2 regions of the Alteromonas pelagimontana genome follow, and region 2 is predicted to be linked to the other one. Evidence: predicted binding sites of a transcription regulator. Region 2 holds the regulator's gene; the other holds the start of a gene.

Region 1 (11,756 bases), 800 kb from region 2:
CCAGACCTTCAACGCCATCTTCGATTTCAACAAAGCAACCGTAATCGGTAAGGTTAGTGACCTGACCTGTAATCTTAGTACCTTCGGGATAACGTTGAGCAATTTCTTGCCAAGGATCGTTGCCCATCTGCTTCATACCAAGAGAAACACGTTGTTTTTCTTTATCAAACTTCAATACTTTAACGTTAATTTCATCGCCAACGTTTACGATTTCGCTTGGATGCTTAACGCGTTTCCACGCCATATCAGTGATGTGCAACAGACCGTCAACACCACCTAAATCAACGAAAGCACCGTAATCAGTCAGGTTCTTAACGATACCTTTGATTTCGTGACCTTCTTCAAGATTAGCAAGCAGAGACTCACGCTCAGCACTGTTTTCAGCTTCGATAACAGCACGGCGAGAAACGACAACGTTGTTACGTTTAGCGTCTAACTTGATAACTTTAAATTCAAGTTCTTTGCCTTCAAGATGCGTAGTATCGCGCACCGGACGAACATCTACCAGAGATCCTGGTAAGAAAGCACGTACAGTGTTAACTTCAACAGTAAAGCCGCCTTTCACTTTGCCGTTGATAATGCCTTTAATAGTGGCCTTGTCATCATATGCTTTTTCAAGCTCAACCCAGGCTTCATGACGCTTCGCTTTTTCGCGAGACAGAATGGTTTCACCAAATCCGTCTTCTACTGCGTCAAGTGCAACATCTACTGTGTCACCGATTTCAATTTCTAACTCGCCGTCGGCATTCTTAAATTGATCTACTGGGATAGCACTTTCTGATTTAAGCCCTGCATCAACAAGAACAATGTCTTTGTCGATAGAGACGACAGTCCCTTTTACGATTGACCCGGGACGAGTTTCAAGTTCCTGTAAGCTTTCTTCAAAAAGTTGTGCAAAATTTTCAGTCATAAGGTTATTTAAATTTAATCAAAGTTGACATCCACATTACAGTCCGGCTAACGTGGGGTTATTAATTTAAGTCGTTACATCCTGTTACGACATCTGCTAGGGGCTATGCGGCTCACGTCTTAAAGGCGGGAGGAGATAACTTCCATTGCTTTTTCAAACACCTGCTCAATATCCAGGCTGGTTGAATCTATAATGATTGCATCCTCAGCCGGTATCAATGGAGCAACGGAACGATGAGTATCACGTTCATCTCTCGCCTTGATATCGGTTAAAAGGCGCGCAATATTAACATCCATCCCTTTAGCTTTCAACTGGCCATAACGCCTCTGCGCTCTTGCTTCAGCGCTGGCGGTTAAGAAAATCTTGATAATTGCATCTGGAAACACGACAGTGCCCATATCCCGGCCATCCGCCACCAGGCCTGGAGATTGCTGAAAAGCCCGTTGCCGGCGTAATAATGCCTCGCGTACGCGGGGCAATGCAGCAACTTTAGACGCTACGCTACCTACCTGCTCGGTACGTATATCATCCGTTACATCTTCGCCTTCCAAGATAATCCGCGGCTTGTCACCATCAGTTTCAAAACTTACGTCCAGACCAGTGGCCAGTGGCACAATAGATTCTTCATCATCGTTAGGTAAATCGTGATGTAAAGTTGCTACTGCCAAAACGCGATAAATTGCGCCGCTGTCCAGAAAGTGCCACTTCAGCTTTTCAGCAAGTAGGCTACTTAACGTACCTTTACCTGCCCCGCTTGGGCCGTCTACCGTGACTACGGGTATCGGATGCATGCCTGCTCCAGTTTTTACAAAAAGGTTAAAAATTCGGGCGCGATTATACGCACTCGGGGACGTTTAGCAATGCTGTGGCGATTACCGTCTTTGTCATTTAACCCGTTTTCAGCAACAATGAACACGTTAATGACAAATGGTCGCAAAGCGGGTGAAATAGTCTGGAAACGTTTTCGCTGTACAACCTGGATCATTGATAGTCACTGCAGTTTGACTCAGGCTCACAAGTGAAAAGCACATCGCAATGCGGTGATCGTTATACGTATCAATTTCCACATGGTTTAACGTTGTGTTGGGTGAGACTGTAATATAATCTTTACCCTCTTCTACTGATGCCCCTAATTTTTTTAATTCTGTTGCCATGGCGTGAAGACGATCCGTCTCTTTTACTCGCCAGTTATAAATATTGCGGATAGTAGTAGGCCCTTGTGCAAACAAGGCCGTGGTGGCGATTGTCATAGCGGCGTCTGGAATATGATTCATATCCATATCAACGCCCCGCAGCGGAGCTCCCGTAACTTCAACGTATTCTTCGTGCCAGGAAATAGAGGCTCCCATTGCTTGCAGTACATCAGCGAAGCGGATATCGCCCTGAATACTATTTTTCCCAATTCCTGTCACTTTAACCGTGCCGCCTTTGATGGCACCAGCAGCAAGAAAGTAAGAAGCCGACGATGCATCCCCTTCCACCATAAAATTACCAGGAGAGATATATTTTTGCCCGGCTTTGACTTCAAAAGACGCATACCCATGATTCACCACCTTCACCCCGAAGCGAGCCATGGTATCAAGCGTAATGTCTATATAAGGCTTTGAAACCAATTCTCCTTTAATGACAATATGAGTATTTTCGTTAAACAAAGGCGCAGCCATTAACAACGCGGTTAAGAATTGGCTGGATACACTGCCGTCAACTTCAACTTCTCCACCAGCGAGGGGGCTACCTGTGATACGTAGCGGCGGATATCCGACATTTTTGGTGTAGGAAATTGTAGCACCGGCTTGGTTCAGTGCATCGACCAAATCGCCAATTGGACGCTCTTCCATTCTGGGTTCGCCGGTCAGACTTACATTCACTCGACTGGCGGCAAGGGCTGCACATAAAGGTCGCATGGCGGTGCCTGCATTTCCAAGAAATAGAGTTAGCGGCTCGGCAACCGCAAAGGCCCCTCCCACTCCCGTCACTTTACACACTGTACGAGAGGCATCCAGCTCATACTGAACGCCCAGCGCCGACAGTGCGTTTAACATATGCCGAATGTCATCACTGTCAAGTAAATTAGTTAATACCGTTTCACCCTCTGCCAATGCTGCAAGCAATAACGCGCGGTTAGATAAGCTTTTTGAACCCGGCACATTGACTTCGCCGTAGACTGCTTTCACTGGTGAAAGTGTCAATTGGTCAAGATGGTTCATCCGTATTTCCTCTCAAATTCGCTCATAAAGGCAACCAGCGTTTTCACCCCTTCTACAGGCATGGCATTATAGATACTGGCTCTCATACCGCCCACTGAACGGTGCCCTTTCAAAGCCATCAGGCCTGCAGCCTCTGACTCGCGAAGAAAGACAGCGTCTAAATTATCGTCGGCCAGTTGAAAAGGAACATTCATTTTTGAGCGGCAATCGGGATGAATGGTGTTACGATAAAATTCTGAAGTATCGATGGCCTGATAAAGCAATGCTGCTTTTTCCGCATTCTTTGCCGCCATAGCTTCCACGCCCCCCTGCTCTTTTAACCATTTAAACACGAGCCCCGCCAGGTACCATGAAAAGGTAGGAGGCGTGTTATACATAGAGTCAGACTCCGCCAGTAAGCCATAGTCAAAAATAGAAGGTGTCACGCTACGCGCTTTTCCAGCTAAATCCTTTCTCACTATGGCAACCGAAAGACCGGATGGCCCAATGTTTTTTTGTGCTCCTGCGTATATCACTCCATATCGGCTTACATCCAGAGGCTGAGACAAAATTGTTGATGACAAATCTGCCACCAGGGGAACGCGCCCGCTTTCAGGTAACCAGTCATAAGCAACACCATCTACCGTTTCGTTCGGGCAAAAATGCAGATAAGCGGCTTGTTGATCAATATCAGAAGCATCAGGACAGGCAATGTAAGTCAAACCGTCTTTTACTGCCACGTCACCAATGACTTGTGCATTATTATATTTGTGGGCTTCTTCTACAGCCCCTTTCGACCAGGAGCCGGAAACAATATGCAGGGATTTTTCATCTGCTCGAGATAGATTCAGCGGCACCGCTGCAAATTGACCTCGGCCTCCACCGTGCATAAACAGCACATGGTAGTCGTCCGGTACAGCCAGAAGTTCACGCAAATCCGTTTCGGCTTGCTTTGCCACTTCAATAAAATTACTGCCACGGTGACTGACTTCCATAACGGAAGTGCCACTGTTCTGCCAGTTTACAAATTCGCTTTGGGCTTGCGCCATGACCTCAGCTGGCAACATTGCTGGACCAGCGCTAAAGTTGAATACGTTTTTCATTGATAGTTTCAACACCTGTAAACACAACAAGCGGCAAATGCCGCTTGTTTAAAAAGAATGAAACCGTTACTTCAAATTTGAAATAATCGGCACTACTCTTCTGTCGTCGGCTTATCGTCAGAATTTGCTAAATTATCTTCAGCGCTTTCGGCCGTTGCGGTATCTTCCGCGCCTTCTTCGTTATCGAGTAAAATTTCTTCTTCGATTTCTTCAATACGTTGTAACCCGACCACTTTTTCGTTTTCACCGGTGCGGATCAAGCGAACGCCCTGGGTGTTCCGACCTACAACAGACACTTCGCTAACTCGCGTACGTACCAAGGTTCCCTGGTCGCTAATCAGCATTATTTCGTCAGTCTCATCTACCTGTACGGCACCCACAACCTTACCATTGCGGTCAGAAACTTTGATCGAAACCACGCCTTGGGTTGCACGACTTTTCGCTGGATAGTCAGCAAGGGGCGTTCGTTTACCAAAACCATTTTCAGTTGCGGTAAGAATTGCGCCCTCACTTCGCGGCACGATTAACGAGACAACGCGCTGACCGTCCTGTAAGCGAATCCCACGAACTCCGGTTGCAGTTCTGCCCATGGGACGAAGCGCCAGAATCTCTTCACCAGTTTCTGCATCAATTTTCACTTCACCGGTTTCTGAGTCGCGGGCTTTTTCATTAAACCGCACCACTTTGCCTTCATCAGAGAACAGCATGATGTCATCGTCGCCGTGTGTGATAGCCACACCTATCAGTTCGTCACCCTCATTCAGGTTGACGGCAATAATACCGCTTGAACGGGGACGAGAATAGAGGCTCAAGTCGGTTTTTTTCACGGTTCCGTTGGCTGTCGCCATTAACACGAATTTACCTTCTTCAAACTCTTTAATCGGCAAAATGGCGGTTATGCGCTCATTGGCTTCAAGCGGGAGAATATTGACAATCGGCCGGCCACGGGCGTTGCGGCTGGCAAACGGCAATTGATAGACTTTTAACCAATAAAGACGTCCGCGGGTCGAAAAGCATAAAATATGATCGTGAGTATTTGCCACTAGAAGACGTTCAATAAAATCTTCATCTTTCATCTTAGTAGCAGATTTTCCCCGTCCGCCCCGTCGCTGAGCTTCATAATCGGACAGTTTTTGATATTTTACATAGCCTTCGCGGGAAAGCGTAACCACCACATCTTCTTGCTCAATTAAATCTTCAATATCGATATCATGTGTGGCAGCCGTGATTTCCGTACGACGGGCGTCGCCGAATTCATCACGAATTTTTTCTAATTCTTCGCGGATCACTTCCATCAAGCGTTCCGGGCTGTTCAGGATATGTAACAGTTCTGCGATTTGGGCTAAGAGCTCTTTATATTCATCAAGAATTTTCTCATGCTCGAGGCCAGTCAGCTTATGCAGACGTAAATCAAGGATAGCCTGAGCTTGTTGCTCAGTTAAGAAATACTTGCCATCCCGAATGCCGTACTCCGGTTCAAGCCATTCCGGACGAGCCGCATCATTCCCAGCACGCTCAAGCATTTGCGCGACATCGCCAAGCTCCCAACCTTGTGCTACTAACGATTTCTTGGCATCTGCCGGGCTCTGGGATGCTTTAATCAAATCAATGATTGGATCAATGTTTGCCAGCGCAATGGCAAGGCCTTCAAGAATATGCGCGCGATCGCGAGCCTTCTTAAGTTCATAAACGGTGCGTCGCGTCACCACTTCGCGGCGGTGTAAGATAAAGCATTCAAGGGTTTCTTTTAGATTGAATACTTTAGGTTGCCCATTATCCAGCGCCACCATATTAATACCGAATACGGTCTGTAACTGGGTATTAGCATATAAATGGTTTAACAGAACTTCGCCAGATTCATTACGCTTCACTTCAACAACGATACGCATACCGTCTTTGTCTGATTCATCGCGTAACGCCGAGACACCTTCAATGCGTTTTTCTTTAACCAGTTCGGCGATTTTTTCAATCAACCTGGCTTTGTTTACCTGATACGGAATTTCGTTGATGATGATGGTTTCTTTACCATTCGCATCGGTTTCAATTTCCGCTTTGGCTCGCATGTAAATTTTGCCACGACCGGTACGATAGGCATCATCAATACCTTTTCTACCACTGATAAGCGCAGCCGTAGGGAAATCTGGACCAGGGATATGTTCCATTAGGCCGTCAATGGATAAATCGGGGTCTTCAATTAACGCGATACAGCCATTAATAACTTCAGTAAGATTGTGCGGCGGAATGTTAGTCGCCATACCGACGGCAATACCTGAAGAACCGTTAACCAACAGGTTGGGCACCTTTGTAGGTAATACTTCCGGTATGTTTTCAGTACCATCATAGTTAGGAACGAAGTTGACCGTTTCTTTATCTAAGTCAGCCAGCAATTCATGAGCAATTTTAGCCATACGAATTTCGGTATAACGCATAGCCGCAGCAGAATCACCATCCACAGAACCAAAGTTGCCTTGACCATCTACCAGCATATACCGAAGTGAAAATGGCTGAGCCATACGAACAATGGTGTCATATACCGCAGAATCACCATGAGGGTGATATTTACCGATGACGTCGCCCACTACCCGTGCCGACTTTTTATACGGCTTATTGAAGTCATTTTTCAATTCATTCATGGCGTAAAGTACACGTCTGTGTACCGGTTTTAAGCCATCCCGAACATCAGGCAATGCACGCCCAACAATAACGCTCATCGCGTAATCGAGATAAGAGTTCTTTAGCTCTTCCTCTATGTTTACGGGGAGAATTTCTTTAGCGTTATCAGTCATAAACTGCTATTTCCCTTCATATTAGGTTTGTCGTACGCTGTTAAGTTAAATAAGCCCGATTAAGGAGAATCCAGGGCGCGCACATTGTTATTATGGGGTATTAAATTAATCGTTGAGTGTATCATTGGAAGAGGAATTTATGTAGCAGTTAATCATTCCAATTTACGCGCGTGCAATTAAATGTTTATTTTTTACACAAATCGGTTTTCTGCCGCCTTTTTTCGTCCCAATTTGTCCTGAATTGCGGTATGTTAGCGGGTAATGTCCGCAATCATTCAATGACCAGAGATGAAGCACACATGGTAAATGTTGATCAAAAGGAAATCAGTAAGTTTGGTGAGTTAGCGTCCAGATGGTGGGACCCCGAAGGAGAATTTAAACCTCTTCACGCTATCAATCCTTTACGCCTGGATTACATTCAGCAACATGCCGATGGGCTATTTGATAAAGCAGTAGTGGATGTAGGTTGCGGCGGCGGTATTCTTGCGGAATCTATGGCCAAATTAGGCGCCAAAGTGACAGGTATTGATATGGCTGAAGCGTCTCTTGAAATTGCGCGTCTGCACGGGCTTGAATCTGGCGTTGCGGTTGACTATCACTGCACCACAGCAGAGTCTTACGCCAATACCCATCCAGCAACCTTTGATGTGGTAACCTGTATGGAAATGCTGGAACATGTACCCGATCCTGCGTCAGTAGTTCGTGCTTGCGCTCAATTAGTAAAACCCGGCGGCCACGTGTTTTTTTCCACCCTAAACCGGAATATCAAATCCTGGTTAATGGGGATTGTGGGAGCTGAATATATAATGAAGCTGGTTCCTAAAGGGACGCATCAGCATGATCGGTTTTTGAAACCCTCAGAGTTGATGGGTATGGTGGATGCGACGGGAATGGTGACGCGCCATGCGACAGGGTTACATATGAATCCGTTTAGCCGCACGTTCTACTTATCCAATAAAAACATCGATGTAAATTATTTGCTTCACGTAGTCGCACCCTAACTTCTTAACACTAGATGTGGTGTCAAGGGATATCTTTACACCCTCTATATCGTGTTTTTATAAAAAAATATTTTTTGGAATAATTTGTTTTAGGTGATAATTTTTATCAAAAATAACGCTTGCAATTTATTCCGTCGATACTTGCTATTCATTGTTAGGTGAGTCTCTACTAACCTTTAAAATCGAGTGGGGCTGACTGCTTGAATAAACACCAGATGTGGGGTTGCATTAGCCTTAAAACCTCACTATCTTGTGGTTCGTACATGGGTACAATTCATCAGATTATTAATTCGCATTCATGATTAATACAGGTAGTACGCGTTTGCGATTTCGTCACAGGCGCCGATCTTTCACAGGATCTTAATGCCACATCGGCATTTCTTAGAAAATTTATAACAAACTCGAGCATCAAGCTCACGCTTCAAGCGCTAACATAAACGGCCAGCACAATGAATAACAATTTATATGTCACCAAGCGTCATGGTGAGAAAGAGCCCATTGAGTTAGATAAAATTCATAAAGTTATTACTTGGGCTGCTGAGGGACTTAAGAATGTCTCTGTCTCTCAGGTAGAGATCAAAGCTCAAATTCAGTTTTATGATGGTATCAAAACCTCTGAAATTCATGAGACGCTTATTAAGTCAGCAGCAGATTTAATTTCTACTGATGCGCCGGATTACCAATATTTGGCAGCGCGTTTAGCGATTTTCCATCTTCGGAAAAAAGCTTATGGCAAATTCGAACCACCTGCACTATTTGAACATGTAACGTCGATGGTGGAGCAAGGTAAATACGATCTCCACCTGCTGAAAGACTATACGCCTGAAGAATTTGCTGAAATGGATTCTTTTATCGATCACTGGCGGGATATGAATTTCAGTTATGCAGCCGTTAAGCAACTGGAAGGTAAATATCTGGTTCAGAACCGGGTTACCGGGGATATTTATGAAAGCGCCCAGTTTCTCTATATTTTAGTTGCTGCGTGTTTGTTTGCGAACTATCCAAAATCGACTCGTCTGGAATATGTTCGCCGTTTCTATAACGCCACGTCCACTTTTAAAATTTCTTTGCCCACACCTATTATGGCCGGGGTCCGTACCCCTACCCGCCAATTCAGTTCTTGTGTATTAATTGAAACCGGGGACAGCCTGGACTCTATCAATGCAACTGCCAGCGCCATCGTAAAATACGTGAGTCAGCGCGCAGGAATTGGTGTAAACGCAGGGCGTATTCGCGCTCTGGGCAGCCCTATTCGCGGCGGTGAAGCATTTCATACCGGTTGTATACCTTTTTACAAGTACTTTCAAACTGCCGTTAAAAGCTGTTCTCAAGGCGGCGTGCGAGGCGGTGCCGCAACATTGTTTTATCCGCTATGGCACATGGAAGTCGAAACGCTGTTGGTGTTAAAGAACAATCGCGGTGTAGAAGAAAATCGGGTAAGGCACCTGGATTACGGTGTGCAGTTTAACAAACTAATGTACCAGCGCATGATGAAGGATGGATATATCACCCTTTTTAGTCCTTCTGACGTGCCTGGTTTATATGATGCGTTCTTTGCTGATCAGAGCAAATTTGAAGAGCTGTATGTAAAATACGAAAACGACGACGGTATTCGTAAAAAACAAGTGAAGGCTATGGAACTGTTCAGCTTGTTTATGCAGGAACGCGCCAGCACTGGCCGTATTTATCTGCAGAACGTTGACCACTGTAATACTCATAGTCCGTTCGATCCGGCAGTTGCACCAGTTCGCCAGAGCAATTTGTGTTTGGAGATTGCGTTACCCACCAAACCGCTTGAGCACGTGAATGATGAAAACGGCGAAATTGCTTTGTGTACACTTTCGGCTTTTAACTTGGGGGCGATTAAATCGCTGGATGAGTTTGAAGAACTTTCTGATCTTGCTGTGCGTGCATTAGACAGTTTACTTGATTATCAGGATTATCCTGTACCTGCAGCTTATAATGCCACTATGAATCGTCGAACGCTGGGTATCGGTGTTATCAACTTTGCCTACTATTTAGCGAAAAATGGCGTGAAATATTCCGACTTTAGCGCCAATGGTTTGATTCACCGTACTTTTGAAGCTATGCAGTATTATCTGTTAAAAGCATCCAACAATTTAGCGAAAGAGAAAGGCGCCTGTCCTAAGTTCAATGAGACCACCTATTCAAAGGGTATCTTACCTATCGACAGTTATAAAAAGGATCTTGACGCGATTTGCAATGAGCCACTGCACTATGATTGGGATGCGTTAAGAGAAGAGATTAAAACTCATGGCCTGCGTAATTCAACATTGTCGGCGTTAATGCCATCGGAAACCTCTTCTCAGATATCTAATGCCACCAATGGTATTGAACCACCTCGTGGACATATCAGCATTAAGTCCAGTAAAGATGGTGTGCTAAAGCAAGTTGTGCCTGAATACGAAACGCTGAAAGAAAAGTACGAACTGTTGTGGGATATTCCTTCCAACGATGGCTATCTGCAACTTTGTGGCATTATGCAAAAATTTGTTGATCAGACTATTTCAGCGAATACCAGCTATGACCCTGGTAAGTATGACAGTGGCAAGGTGCCAATGAAGTTATTGCTTAAAGATTTGCTAACTGCTTATAAATTGGGTGTGAAAACGCTGTATTATCACAACACTCGCGACGGCGCTTCAGATACCAGCTCGCTGGAAGCCAAAGAGCAACAGCAAAAGCCTCTGGCACAAGAAGCAGTAATCGCTGAAGATGACGATTGTGCAGGTGGTGCGTGCAAAATTTAGCACGCACCTGGCGACTCATCTTTCATTAATAAACGTTATAAGTGATTTAGGCAGTTATGAAATACACCACGTTTAACCAACAAAGTGTGAATCCGCTTGCAGAGCCGATGTTCTTTGGCAATCCTGTAAACGTTGCGCGATATGATCAGCAAAAGCACAATATATTCGAGAAGCTGATTGAAAAACAAATCAGCTTCTTCTGGCGTCCGGAAGAAGTCGATGTATCTCGGGATCGGGTTGATTTTCAAAAACTTACCGACCCTGAAACACATATTTTTATTTCCAATCTGAAGTATCAGACGCTGTTGGATTCAGTTCAAGGACGTAGCCCAAACATTGCGTTTTTGCCTATTGTTTCTCTACCGGAACTAGAAACCTGGATTGAAACCTGGTCGTTCTTTGAAACCATCCACTCGCGTTCCTATACTCACATTCTCAGAAATCTGTTTTCCGATCCTAGCGATATTTTTGAAGATATCGTGGTGAACGAAGAAATTAAGCGGCGTGCCTCGGACATTTCTCGTTATTACGACGACTTGATTTTCGCCACTCAGCTTTGGCAAACCCAAGGGGAAGGCGTACATACCGTAGATGGTGAAGCTCATACTATTAATCTTCGGGAGCTGAAGAAAAAGCTGTTTCTATGTATGAATTCAGTCAATGCGCTTGAAGCTATTCGTTTTTACGTTTCTTTTGCCTGCACTTTTGCTTTTGCAGAGCGTGAGTTAATGGAAGGAAATTCCAAAATCATCCGTTTGATTGCGCGGGACGAAAACCTGCATCTCACTTCTACTCAGCATATTCTGAATATATGGGCGAAGGGCAAAGATGATCCCGAAATGGCGGAAATTGCGGAAGAATGTAAAGAGCAGGCACGTCAAATTTTCCTCAGCGCCGTCGAGCAGGAAAAAGAATGGGCGGACTACCTGTTTAAAAATGGCTCTATGATTGGCCTGAACAGAGAAATTCTCTGCCAGTATGTTGAGTATATTGCCAATC
Region 2 (11,756 bases):
TGTCCGCGCTGCTCTTCATTGACAGTAAACGCCAACTCGTAATCATCACCTGCAGTCAGCGCAAACTCGCGGGCTTTTCCTTCCCCCAAACACTCCGTTAGTTGTCTGGAAAGAGGAAGTCTGTCAACGTGAACTGTTGCACCGCAACCAGACGCTTTAAGAATATGACCGAGATCCGCAAGTAAGCCGTCTGAGATATCAATACACGAGCTCGCCGTTCGACGCAAAGCCGTTCCAACAGCAACTCTGGGTGTTGGAAAATAATGGCGATTGACCAGATAGTCCCGATTTTGTGCAGTTGTCTCAATCTCGCCTGACAGAATTCCCAGTCCTGCACCAGCGTCACCTAATGTGCCTGTGACATAAATCCAGTCACCTGGTTTGGCAGTACTGCGTTTTAACGCATTCTCTGGAGGTATGAAGCCTTGAGCGGTAATTGTCATCGCCATGGGTCCATGTACCGTATCACCGCCGATTAACTGCACAGAGTAGTATCGGGTAAGCTCATACAATCCTTCGGCAAAATCTGCCAGCCAGTTTTCATCAATTTTAGGAAGTGAAAGCGAAAGGCTAATCCACGCCGGTTCCGCTCCCATTGCAGCTAAATCGCTCAGATTAACGGCAACAGCTTTATACGCCACTGACTTAGCAGGCGCACTTTCAAAAAAATGGATGCCTCCTACTAAGGTATCAGTGGTAATGGCCAGATGTTGATTTTCTGCGACAGTGGTAACGGCACAATCATCGCCAATTCCCACCAGCACATCCTTACGCTGATGGCCGCCACCTGCAAAGTAGCGGCCGATTAAATCGAATTCTTTCACGAGATTTCGCAGGTATTTATATGAGATGAGAGAATACGCACTAAACGCCTTCCTTGATCATCAGCGCTCATTTTGACGCAGCGTTTTCACCGCTTTATCCAACGAACCATTAATAAACTTATGGCTTTCTTCTGCGCCATAAGTCTTGGCCAATTCAATAGCCTCATTAATGATTACACGATAGGGCACATCCATGCGTTCAGTTAATTCAAAAGCAGCTAAACGCAATATAGCTTTTTCAATTGGATCTAACTCTTCGGGCAATCTGCCTAAATATGGCTTAATAGCGGCATCCAGTTTACTGACATTTTTCGCGACTCCCCGCAGCAATGACTGAAAATAAACCATATCTACTTTTTGCATATCATTGCTGGTAGCCAATGCCAGCTCGATTTGATCAATAGGGTTTTTACTCATTTGCCAGGAATAGACACCCTGCAAGGCAAGTTCGCGAGCTTTACGACGTGCTGAAACTTTCACTTAAATCGTACCTTAAAGGTTATCGAGGGCTGACATAACATTGACCATTTCCAGAGCGCCTAATGCAGCTTCAGAACCTTTATTACCTGCTTTAGTTCCTGAGCGTTCAATTGCCTGCTCAATAGAATCGGTAGTGATTACCCCAAAAGAAACCGGGATTCCGAATTCGAGAGAGACCTGAGCCAGACCTTTGTTACATTCTCCTGCAACGAAATCAAAATGAGGCGTTCCGCCGCGGATGACTGCACCAAGGGCAATAATTGCATCATAGCCCCCTTTTTCAGCTATTTTTTTCGCCGCTACCGGAAGCTCATAAGCACCAGGTACGCGCACCAGCGTAATATCCCCATCGCTCACTTCACCATGGCGTTCAAGAGTATCTAACGCCCCTTCAAGCAGGCTTTCAACCACGAAACTGTTAAAGCGTGATACAACAATGGCAAACTTCTTACCTGTTGCTCTGATGTTACCTTCAATCACCTGCATGACCTAAACCCTTAAGAAAAAACGGCGCGCAGTATAGCATAACTGCACAGAAACTGAATGAATTGATTTTTATCTATTCCGGCGTAAACCGAGATGTTACTACTTTTATTGATAAATATATTCGACGACTTCCAGTCCGAAGCCGGAAAGCGCATGGTATTTGATTGGCTTACTCAATAGACGCATCTTTTTCACTCCCAGCGTGGCTAAAATCTGACTGCCAATGCCTACTGTGCGCGAAGACCCTTGCCACGTTTGCCCCTCAGGTTGGTCACCGCGATCCTCTGCGGCAAAACGACGCACCTGACTTTCAAGATGTTCCTCTTTCCCAAGAAGCACCAGTACGCCTCCTTCCTGAGCAATACGCTGCATGGCTTCGGGTAACGTCATTGAACGATTTATTGAACGGGTGGAACCGAGCAAATCGCTTAAAGTATTATGAAGATGGACACGCACCAGCGTAGGCTCGTTTTCAGAAATATCGCCTTTCTTAAGCGCAAAATGAATTTGGTTATCGATAATGTCTTTGTAGGTATGTAGTTCGAATTCGCCGTATTCTGTCGGTAGCTGACACTGAGCCACTTTTTCGATCGTGGTTTCGTTAAGATTTCGATATTCAATTAAATCAGCAATAGTACCTATCTTTAAATTGTGCTTTTTCGCAAAGTCTTCCAATTCCGGTCGGCGCGCCATAGAACCATCGTCTTTAAGCACCTCCACGATGGCTGCGGCAGGTTCACATCCTGCTAAGCGTGCCAGATCCACACCCGCTTCGGTATGACCAGCACGATTCAGGACGCCACCTTCTTTAGCAATGAGAGGAAAAATGTGGCCGGGTTGCACTATATCCGAGGCTTTTGCGTTTGCCCCCACAGCGGCCAATATAGTAGTGGCTCTGTCGGCTGCGGAAATTCCCGTCGTTACATTACGGGCAGCTTCAATGGAAACGGTAAAATTAGTAGAAAACTGCGCGCCGTTTTTATCCACCATTAAAGGCAAATTAAGACGCTTACAACGCTCTTGTGTCATTGGCAGGCAAATGAGCCCTCTTGCATGGGTAGCCATAAAATTTATAGCTTCGGGTGTCACATGCTCTGCTGCCATGATCAAATCACCCTCGTTTTCCCGATCTTCATCATCCATCAAGATAACCATTTTTCCCTGACGGATGTCTTCAATTATTTCTGCAGTTGTATTAAATGCCATAGTGTTTGCTTATGTAGGGTATTGTTATCATTTTCGTAAAAAACCATTTTCTGCTAAAAAAGCCATATCTATTGAACTGGCTTGAGGTCTGGCTGCCTTGTCCCCCATCATCAGACGTTCTAGATATCGCGCGATTACGTCGACTTCAAGATTCACTTTACTCCCTGATTTATACGTGCCTATGACTGTTTCCTGTAACGTGTGAGGGATTATCCAGAGCATAAACTCGGCGCCATTTACATCGTTCACCGTTAAGCTGACACCATCAACGGTGATACTGCCTTTATGAGCAATATATTTGGCTAAATCACTGGGGGCTTCAACCCAGATTTCTACATAATTGTTACGGTGGATCACGTTGCTGACATTGCCTACACCATCAACATGGCCGGAAACAATGTGGCCACCAAAACGGTCCGTGGGCCGCATAGCTTTTTCTAAATTTACCTTCGAACCTGATTGATATTGTGCAAAGGCGGTATGTTTGATGGTCTCAGCCGAGACATCGGCGCAGTAATAATCCTTGCCAAATTCCACTACGGTCAGGCAAACGCCATTGGTCGCTATACTATCGCCCAAAGCAACATCGGCCATATCCAGCTTTCCACAAGATACCGTAAGACGAATATTCTCGCCCCGCCTGTCTAAACGACTGATACTTCCCAGCGCCTGTATTATTCCAGTAAACATAACTATTTTAGTACCGTAAGCTGTCTGCTACCTAACGCGGTAGGTCATTTTAATATCATTGCCGAGCTGGCGACTATCCAGCAACTGCATTTGAAAAGTTTCATCAAGTGAAGTGAACGCAGGCAGGGCGAGCATAGATTTACCTTCGCTACCTAATAGCTTAGGCGCTTGATAAACAATAAGTTCATCGACCTCGCCAGCCTGAAACAACGCGCCACTCAGTCCTGGTCCCGCCTCAACCCAAACTTCATTTAACTGCCGTTCCCCTAGCGCCTGCATTAGCGCGTTTACATCAATGTGACGGTTTTTTCTTGGTAACACCAAATCAGATAATCTGGCTGAGTCATGTATACAGGTCGCAACAATAGTGGGAAAGCCGTCGTGAAAAAGTCGCAGGTCAGGCGGCAAAGATAAATTACTATCGACAACGATGCGTAGTGGCTGGCGGATTTCGGCAAGGGGATAATGATCTAGCGCCGCTTGCCCGGGCCTGACTAACAAACTCGGGTTATCTGCTTTTGCGGTGCCAGAACCCGTTAATACCGCGCAACTGGCAGCTCGGTGACGCTGCACATCCTGACGTGCTTCCGGCCCGGTTATCCACTGGCTCACGCCGTTTGCTAATGCAATTTTACCATCAATGCTGGCAGCTACTTTAACAGTAACAAAAGGCTTTCCGGTCACCATTCTTTTAATAAAACCGCGATTGAGGGTAGCCGCCTCAGCGGCAAGTATACCTGAAGTCACCTCAATACCTGCCGCTTGTAATTTCTCTATACCCCGCCCGCTTACACGGGGGTTAGGATCAGTCATTGCCACAACCACCCGCTTTACGCCTGCCTTAATTAGGGCTTCAGCACAGGGAGGAGTGCGACCAAAATGACTACAGGGTTCGAGTGTGACGTAGGCAGTGGCACCTTTTGCTGATGCGCCGGCTTCCTGCAACGCGTGGACCTCGGCATGCGGCGTACCCGCTCGAAGATGGAAACCTGTCCCGCATTTATTTCCATTGCTATCAATGATTACACAGCCAACGGCGGGGTTTGGAGAAGTGGTATAGTGTCCTTTACGGGCGAGCTTAATGGCTTCTGCCATCCACAAATAATCGGTTTGAACGGCGTTAGTATTCTGAGGAATTTCGCTAGTTTTCATAGAAAGCATCAATCCCCTAACCGGGCGATTTCTTCACCAAATTCACGAATATCTTCAAACGAGCGATAAACTGAAGCAAACCGCACATACGCGACTTTATCCAGCTCTTTCAGTGCGCTCATTATCAGATTTCCCAGAAACTGGCTCGATACTTCACGTTCACCAGTAGCCCGTAACTTCGACTTTAAAGAAAGCACACATTGCTCGACTTTTTCGGTACTCACCGGACGTTTTTCCAACGCGCGCTGCAAACCTGCTCGCAGTTTCTCCTCATTGAAAGGTTCGCGCGAACCGTCTCGCTTGATAACACGAGGCATAACCAGTTCAGCGCTTTCAAAGGTGGTAAAACGCTCATGGCACATCACACATTCACGACGACGACGTACCTGATGCCCTTCCGCAACCAAGCGAGAGTCGATAACTTTCGTTTCCTGAGCTGAGCAAAATGGGCAAAACATGGCACGTCCTCGATGGGCGTTGTTCTTATAAAGCAGTGCACAACGCCAATTAGCTATTTAGCCGTAAACAGGGAACTTCTCGCACAGCGCGACAACTTCACTGCGCACCCGATCGACAACACTTTCATCGCCAAGATTATCAAGTATGTCGCTAATCCAGTTGGCCACTTGTTTCGCTTCGTCTTCTTTGAAGCCACGACGGGTGATAGCCGGACTACCAATACGTAAGCCACTAGTGACAAAAGGTGAGCGTGGATCGTTAGGAACAGAGTTTTTATTCACCGTAATATTGGCTCGACCCAGTGCGGCATCAGCGTCTTTACCAGTGATATCTTTGTCAATCAGGTCCAACAGGAACAAATGATTTTCAGTACCACCGGAAACAATCTTATAGCCACGGTCCTGCATAACAGCAACCATAGCCTTGGCATTTTTTACCACTTGTTGCTGGTACTCTTTGAACTCGGGCTGTAGCGCTTCTTTAAACGCCACGGCTTTTGCAGCAATAACATGACACAGCGGACCGCCCTGATTGCCGGGAAAGACAGAACTGTTCAGTTTTTTATAAATCGTTTCGTCACCGCAGGATGATAAAATCAAACCGCTGCGAGGACCTGCTAACGTTTTATGCGTGGTAGTGGTCACAACGTGTGCGTGGGGTAAAGGATTCGGATAGACGCCAGCCGCAATCAAACCAGCAACATGAGCCATATCTACCAGCAGATAAGCCCCAACTGAATCAGCAATTTCGCGGAACCGCTGCCAATCCACTATGCCTGAATACGCAGAAAAACCGCCGATAATCATTTTAGGCTTATGCTCTTCAGCGAGCGCTGCAACCTGATCGTAATCAATTTCACCGGTTTCGTCGTTTAAACCATACTGAACTGCATTATAGGTTTTACCAGAAAAGTTAACATGCGAGCCATGAGTTAAATGACCACCTTCAGACAAGCTCATGCCTAACACAGTATCACCCGCCTCAAGCAACGCCATAAAAGCTGCGGCGTTGGCTTGAGAACCTGAGTGAGGCTGCACATTCGCGAAATCAGCGCCGAACAATTGCTTAGCGCGGTCGATGGCTAATTGTTCAACCACATCGACATTCTCACAACCGCCGTAATAACGTTTGCCCGGATAACCTTCGGCATACTTGTTGGTTAACTGGGTGCCCTGCGCTTCCATCACTCGTGGACTACAGTAGTTTTCTGAGGCAATCAGTTCAATATGATGTTCTTGACGCTCATTCTCTTTAGCAATGGCTTGTGCTAATTCAGGATCGAAATCCGCAATTGTCATTTCACGAGAAAACATGAAGGCTCCTTATTACAGCGATTTGAGGTGGCATTAAAATGAACGCTTATTCTAGTCATTTTAAACAGCATGTATACTGCTTTATGGTCGATTTGTCTGTCTCAGCCATGTAACACTTCGTTTGCAGCACTTTACCAAACGGCGACTATTGCTTTTCCAGCGCCTTTACACGCTCAAATAATGTATCAATTTGACGTAGCCGTACGGTGTTTTTACGCCAGTCACGGTTTTTCATTGCTGGCTGACCTGATGAATATAAACCCGGTTCAGTAATATCCTGAACAATCATGGTATAGCCGGTAACCTGCACGTTATCACAAATGCTGATATGGCCGTTTATTCCCACACCGCCACCGATAATGACATGTTTGCCAATATGCACACTCCCTGCAATCCCTGTTGCGCCACAAATGCAGGAATGGTCTTCAATAATGCAATTGTGCCCAACCTGAACCTGATTATCGATGATGACATTTTTGCCAATCAAGGTATCTTCCATAGCTCCCCGATCAATACTGCTTAAGGCACCGATTTGACTGTCATCACCAATCTGTACCGACCCGGTCTGGGGAATCGGTAGCCAGGTCCCGCTGTCATTCGCATAGCCAAAACCTGCGGCACCAATGACCGTCTGGCTATGTATTGTCACCCGTTTACCGATAACCACATCGTGATAGATAGTCACACTCGGGTAAATTACCGTATTTTCGCCGATTCTTGCGCCTTTACGAATGATGGCATTTGCGCCGATTACGACGTTGTCGCCCAGCACAACATTGTCTTCAATAATAACATGATGCCCTAGTGAAACATTGGCACCCACCGCCGCTGAAGCCGCCACAATTGCCGAATCTGCCACGCCAGTTGTTACCGCTGGCGTGGTATCGAAAAGCTGAGCGATACGAGCAAAAGCGGCGTGGGGATTTTTATGGACAAGTGCAGGGACCGGACAGTCTCCCTTCATACTTTCATGCAAAATGACTGCGCCAGCCTTCGTTCGGGCTAACTGGGGTTTGTATTTGGTATTGGTTAAAAAGGATATCTGGTGTGACTGGGATTGCGCGAGCGTACCAACTGCTGAGATCTGTGCGTCGCCGTTTCCTGATACTTCACCGCCTGCATGCGCCGCTAGCTCCGATAAGGTGTAAACACGTTTGTTAAATGCGGTCATTGATACATCCTCTAAAATTTATCCTAATCCTATGCTACTGTAAATTTTCAGATACTTCCTCATCCGCCATTAAAAAACTGGCCTTATTACACGCCACTGGTTACTTTTACATCAGTTACCGATGAATCCACGCAGGTTCACTGGAATACGCTGCTATAAAACGATTACAATAGCCCTTTCTTTGGGCAAGGATTCAGCATGTCACAATACGTTTATTCTATGCATCGGGTGGGCAAAATTGTCCCGCCTAATCGTCAAATTTTAAAAGACATTTCGTTAAGTTTTTTCCCTGGTGCAAAAATTGGTGTGCTGGGTCTCAATGGTGCGGGTAAATCTACCCTGCTTCGCATTATGGCCGGTATTGATACCGACATTGAAGGCGAAGCCCGTCCTCAGCCGGGTTTGAAAATCGGCTACCTGCCGCAAGAACCCCATCTGGATGAAACCAAAGATGTGCGCGGCAACATTGAAGAAGCAGTGGCCGATGTCACCCATGCGCTCAAACGGATTGACGAAGTTTATGCGGCCTATGCAGATCCAGATGCCGATTTTGATGCCCTGGCAAAAGAGCAAGGCGAACTGGAAGCAATAATCCAGGCAAAAGATGGTCACAACCTGGAAAACTCATTGGAGCGCGCCGCTGATGCATTACGTCTGCCTCCTTGGGATGCCGATGTCAGCAAATTGTCCGGTGGCGAACGCCGCAGAGTAGCGCTTTGTCGTCTGTTACTCGAAAAGCCTGACATGCTATTGCTGGATGAACCTACCAACCACCTCGACGCTGAATCGGTGGCGTGGCTCGAACGCTTTTTGCACGACTATGAGGGCACTGTGGTAGCCATTACTCACGACCGTTACTTTTTAGATAATGTTGCGGGCTGGATTTTGGAACTGGACCGCGGACAAGGCATTCCATGGGAAGGTAATTACTCTTCATGGTTGGAGCAAAAAGAAAACCGTTTGCAGCAGGAAGAACGGACTGAAAGTGCTCGCCAGAAGTCAATGAAGCAGGAATTGGAATGGGTGCGATCAAATCCCAAAGGCAGACACGCGAAAAGTAAAGCGAGGATGGCTCGGTTTGAGGAAATGTCTACGACAGATTACCAAAAGCGTAATGAAACGAACGAACTTTTCATTCCTCCCGGGGAGCGTCTGGGCGATAAAGTTATTGACGTTAGCGGGCTGAAAAAGTCCTACGGCGATCGGGTACTGATCGACGACATGACATTTTCTGTTCCTAAAGGCGCGATAGTGGGCATTGTCGGTCCAAACGGTGCCGGTAAATCAACGCTGTTTCGTATGCTGACAGGCCAGGAACAAGCGGACGCGGGCACAATTGATATTGGCGAAACGGTTCGCATTGCCAGTGTTGAACAGTTCCGCGATCATATGAATGAAAAAAATACGGTATGGAAGGAAATTTCGAACGATCAGGACATTATCCGCATTGGTAATTTTGAAATTAACAGCCGCGCGTATTGTAGCCGCTTTAACTTCAAGGGCAATGACCAGCAAAAATTTATCAAGGATTTATCCGGCGGAGAACGTAACCGAGTACATCTGGCGAAGCTGTTAAAAGCAGGTGGAAATGTGCTGTTACTCGATGAGCCAACCAATGATTTGGACGTGGAAACCTTGCGGGCGCTGGAAAATTCACTGCTCGAGTTTCCGGGTTGCGCTATGGTGATTTCCCATGACCGTTGGTTTTTGGACCGCGTCGCAACGCATATTATGGATTATCGTGATGAAGGGAGTATTAATTTCTTCGAAGGTAATTATACTGATTACGAAGAATGGCTGAAAGGCACTTATGGCCAGGCTGCAGTAGAGCCACACCGCCTCAAATACAAACGCATGACCAAATAAACATAGCTGAAGCCGGATTATTATCCGGCTTTTTTACACCAGCTCAACAACAGCTGTTGACCTGAACCTACTCTATGCACTAATAATGGTAGCGAATTTTTAGGAGAGTATCAGCATGACAGACAAGCGCATGTTTCAGCGTGTTGCAATTGGTGTGGCGGGAAAATTAAGCCATCAACAAGCTAGTATTAATGTAACCGTTGTAGATTTATCTCTCCAGGGACTGCGGATCAGTGCAGACGAAAAAGCTTTAGAAACGCTCCCATTCGACAGCCACGATCCCTACACCATCACGTTCCAAGCGAACGGTGACAGCCCGGAAATTGTGGCGCATTTACAACAACTATATCGGCAAACCGACACTCGGCGTTCCGATATCATCATGGGATGTAAAGTTGATCATATTGATGTGGAGAGCCTGGCGGCGCTACGCAGGCTCATCCAACTTAACAGCCGCCACGAAGATGTGAGCGAAAAAGATCTCAACGCGTTTATTGAAGCAATTTACGGTAAAGCGTCAAGTGCATCAGAAAGCTGAGAAACCGGTACAACCTGCAAACCGGGGATGGGTTGTTTGGGCGCATTGGCTTTTGGTACAATCGCACGCTTAAAACCGTGTTTGGCAGCTTCGGTAATGCGTTCGGAGCCATTTGGCACAGGCCTGATTTCGCCGGCCAGACCCACTTCACCAAATACTATTAAATCTCTGGGCAGTGCGCGGTTGCGGAAGCTGGAAATCATGGCTAAAAGCAGAGCAAGATCAGCGCTGGTTTCTGCCACTTTTACACCGCCTACCACGTTAACGAAGACATCCTGATCATTCATTTGCACGTTTCCATGACGATGCAACACTGCCAATAGCATGGCCAGGCGGTTTGCATCTGTGCCGACAGCTACCCGCCGCGGATTAGCCATTTGTGAGTAATCCACCAGCGCCTGAATCTCTACCAACAGCGGCCGGGTGCCTTCCCAAATCACCATTACGCTGGAGCCTGGCGCTTCTTTTTCGCCACGACTTAAAAAAATAGCTGAAGGATTATTTACTTCCTTCAGGCCTTTTTCTGTCATACCGAATACGCCCAGTTCATTCACCGCCCCAAAGCGATTTTTCTGGCTACGCAATGTGCGATAACGACTGTCGCTTTCGCCTTCCAACATCATAGAGCAGTCAATGCAATGTTCCAGCACTTTAGGTCCAGCAAGATTGCCATCTTTTGTCACATGCCCCACCAGAAACATGGCGATATGATTCTGCTTTGCAAAGCGGGTAAGATAGGCCGCGCTTTCCCGTACCTGAGAAACGCTGCCGGGCGCCGACTGTACGTCAGCAATGTGCATTACCTGGATAGAGTCAATTACCATAATCTTTGGCTTTCGCTCTAATGCCAGCTGGCAAATAGTTTCTACGTTTGTCTCTGCAAGCATCAGTAGCTTGTCATCAGGTAAACCGAGGCGATTCGCCCGCATCGCCACCTGTTGTAAAGACTCCTCCCCGGTAACATACAAAGCGGTGTAATTTTTCGCTAAATTGCACATTACCTGAAGAAGCAAAGTACTTTTACCTGCACCTGGGGAACCGCCTATCAGCAAAGCGGAACCAGGTACAATTCCACCCCCTAACACTCTGTCGAGCTCTTTAAAACCAGAAGAAAAACGCGGAAGTGCGGCTAAATCAATGGTATTTAACGGCTCTATTTTTGCCTGTGTCTGCCCTGCGTAGCCTGAATGGGCTGCCTTTGCTGCGGAGGCTGGACTTACCACAAACTCAGAAATGGTATTCCAGGCTTTACATTCACTGCACTGACCTTGCCAGCGCGGAAACTCTGCACCACACTCTGTACACACGTAAGCGGTTTTGCGTTTTGCCATAAAAATATTTTCACCACAAATGATTAGAGGTATTCTACACCGATAACTGGGGTCTCGCATGCTGAGCTTAGAAACAGATCGCAAAAGCAATTCTTATCCAGATATTGCCTTAACTGCCGATATCAGTTTACCCTCTTCATATAATAACAAAAGTTGTAATACAAGCCCATGAGTCAGGATCTGCAGCAGTACAGCGAAATCATAAAGCAGTTAAAATCAATGATTAACGAACCTGAGTTT

What was found. The regulator NrdR, encoded in region 2, represses ribonucleotide reductase genes. The targets are predictions, from matches to a motif close to AAACACNANATNTNGTGTTT.
Region 1: the regulator NrdR is predicted to act here: its motif matches at 8,193-8,212, upstream of nrdA (class 1a ribonucleoside-diphosphate reductase subunit alpha).

What each region holds. Positions count from the first base shown of each region.
Region 1 covers NZ_CP052766.1:64,381-76,136, forward strand. The annotation lists gene rpsA (30S ribosomal protein S1) at 1-910, opposite strand, end outside; gene cmk ((d)CMP kinase) at 1,030-1,701, opposite strand; gene aroA (3-phosphoshikimate 1-carboxyvinyltransferase) at 1,828-3,117, opposite strand; gene serC (3-phosphoserine/phosphohydroxythreonine transaminase) at 3,114-4,199, opposite strand; gene gyrA (DNA topoisomerase (ATP-hydrolyzing) subunit A) at 4,292-6,985, opposite strand; gene ubiG (bifunctional 2-polyprenyl-6-hydroxyphenol methylase/3-demethylubiquinol 3-O-methyltransferase UbiG) at 7,285-7,986, shown strand; gene nrdA (class 1a ribonucleoside-diphosphate reductase subunit alpha) at 8,436-10,757, shown strand; gene nrdB (class Ia ribonucleoside-diphosphate reductase subunit beta) at 10,814-11,756, shown strand, end outside.
Region 2 covers NZ_CP052766.1:3,577,413-3,589,168, reverse strand. The annotation lists gene thiL (thiamine-phosphate kinase) at 1-824, opposite strand, end outside; gene nusB (transcription antitermination factor NusB) at 885-1,304, opposite strand; gene ribH (6,7-dimethyl-8-ribityllumazine synthase) at 1,317-1,790, opposite strand; gene ribBA (bifunctional 3,4-dihydroxy-2-butanone-4-phosphate synthase/GTP cyclohydrolase II) at 1,896-2,996, opposite strand; gene CA267_RS15800 (riboflavin synthase) at 3,024-3,686, opposite strand; gene ribD (bifunctional diaminohydroxyphosphoribosylaminopyrimidine deaminase/5-amino-6-(5-phosphoribosylamino)uracil reductase RibD) at 3,714-4,838, opposite strand; gene nrdR (transcriptional regulator NrdR) at 4,847-5,296, opposite strand; gene glyA (serine hydroxymethyltransferase) at 5,354-6,610, opposite strand; gene lpxD (UDP-3-O-(3-hydroxymyristoyl)glucosamine N-acyltransferase) at 6,756-7,781, opposite strand; gene ettA (energy-dependent translational throttle protein EttA) at 7,980-9,647, shown strand; gene CA267_RS15770 (PilZ domain-containing protein) at 9,763-10,185, shown strand; gene radA (DNA repair protein RadA) at 10,152-11,516, opposite strand; gene CA267_RS15760 (PilZ domain-containing protein) at 11,736-11,756, shown strand, end outside.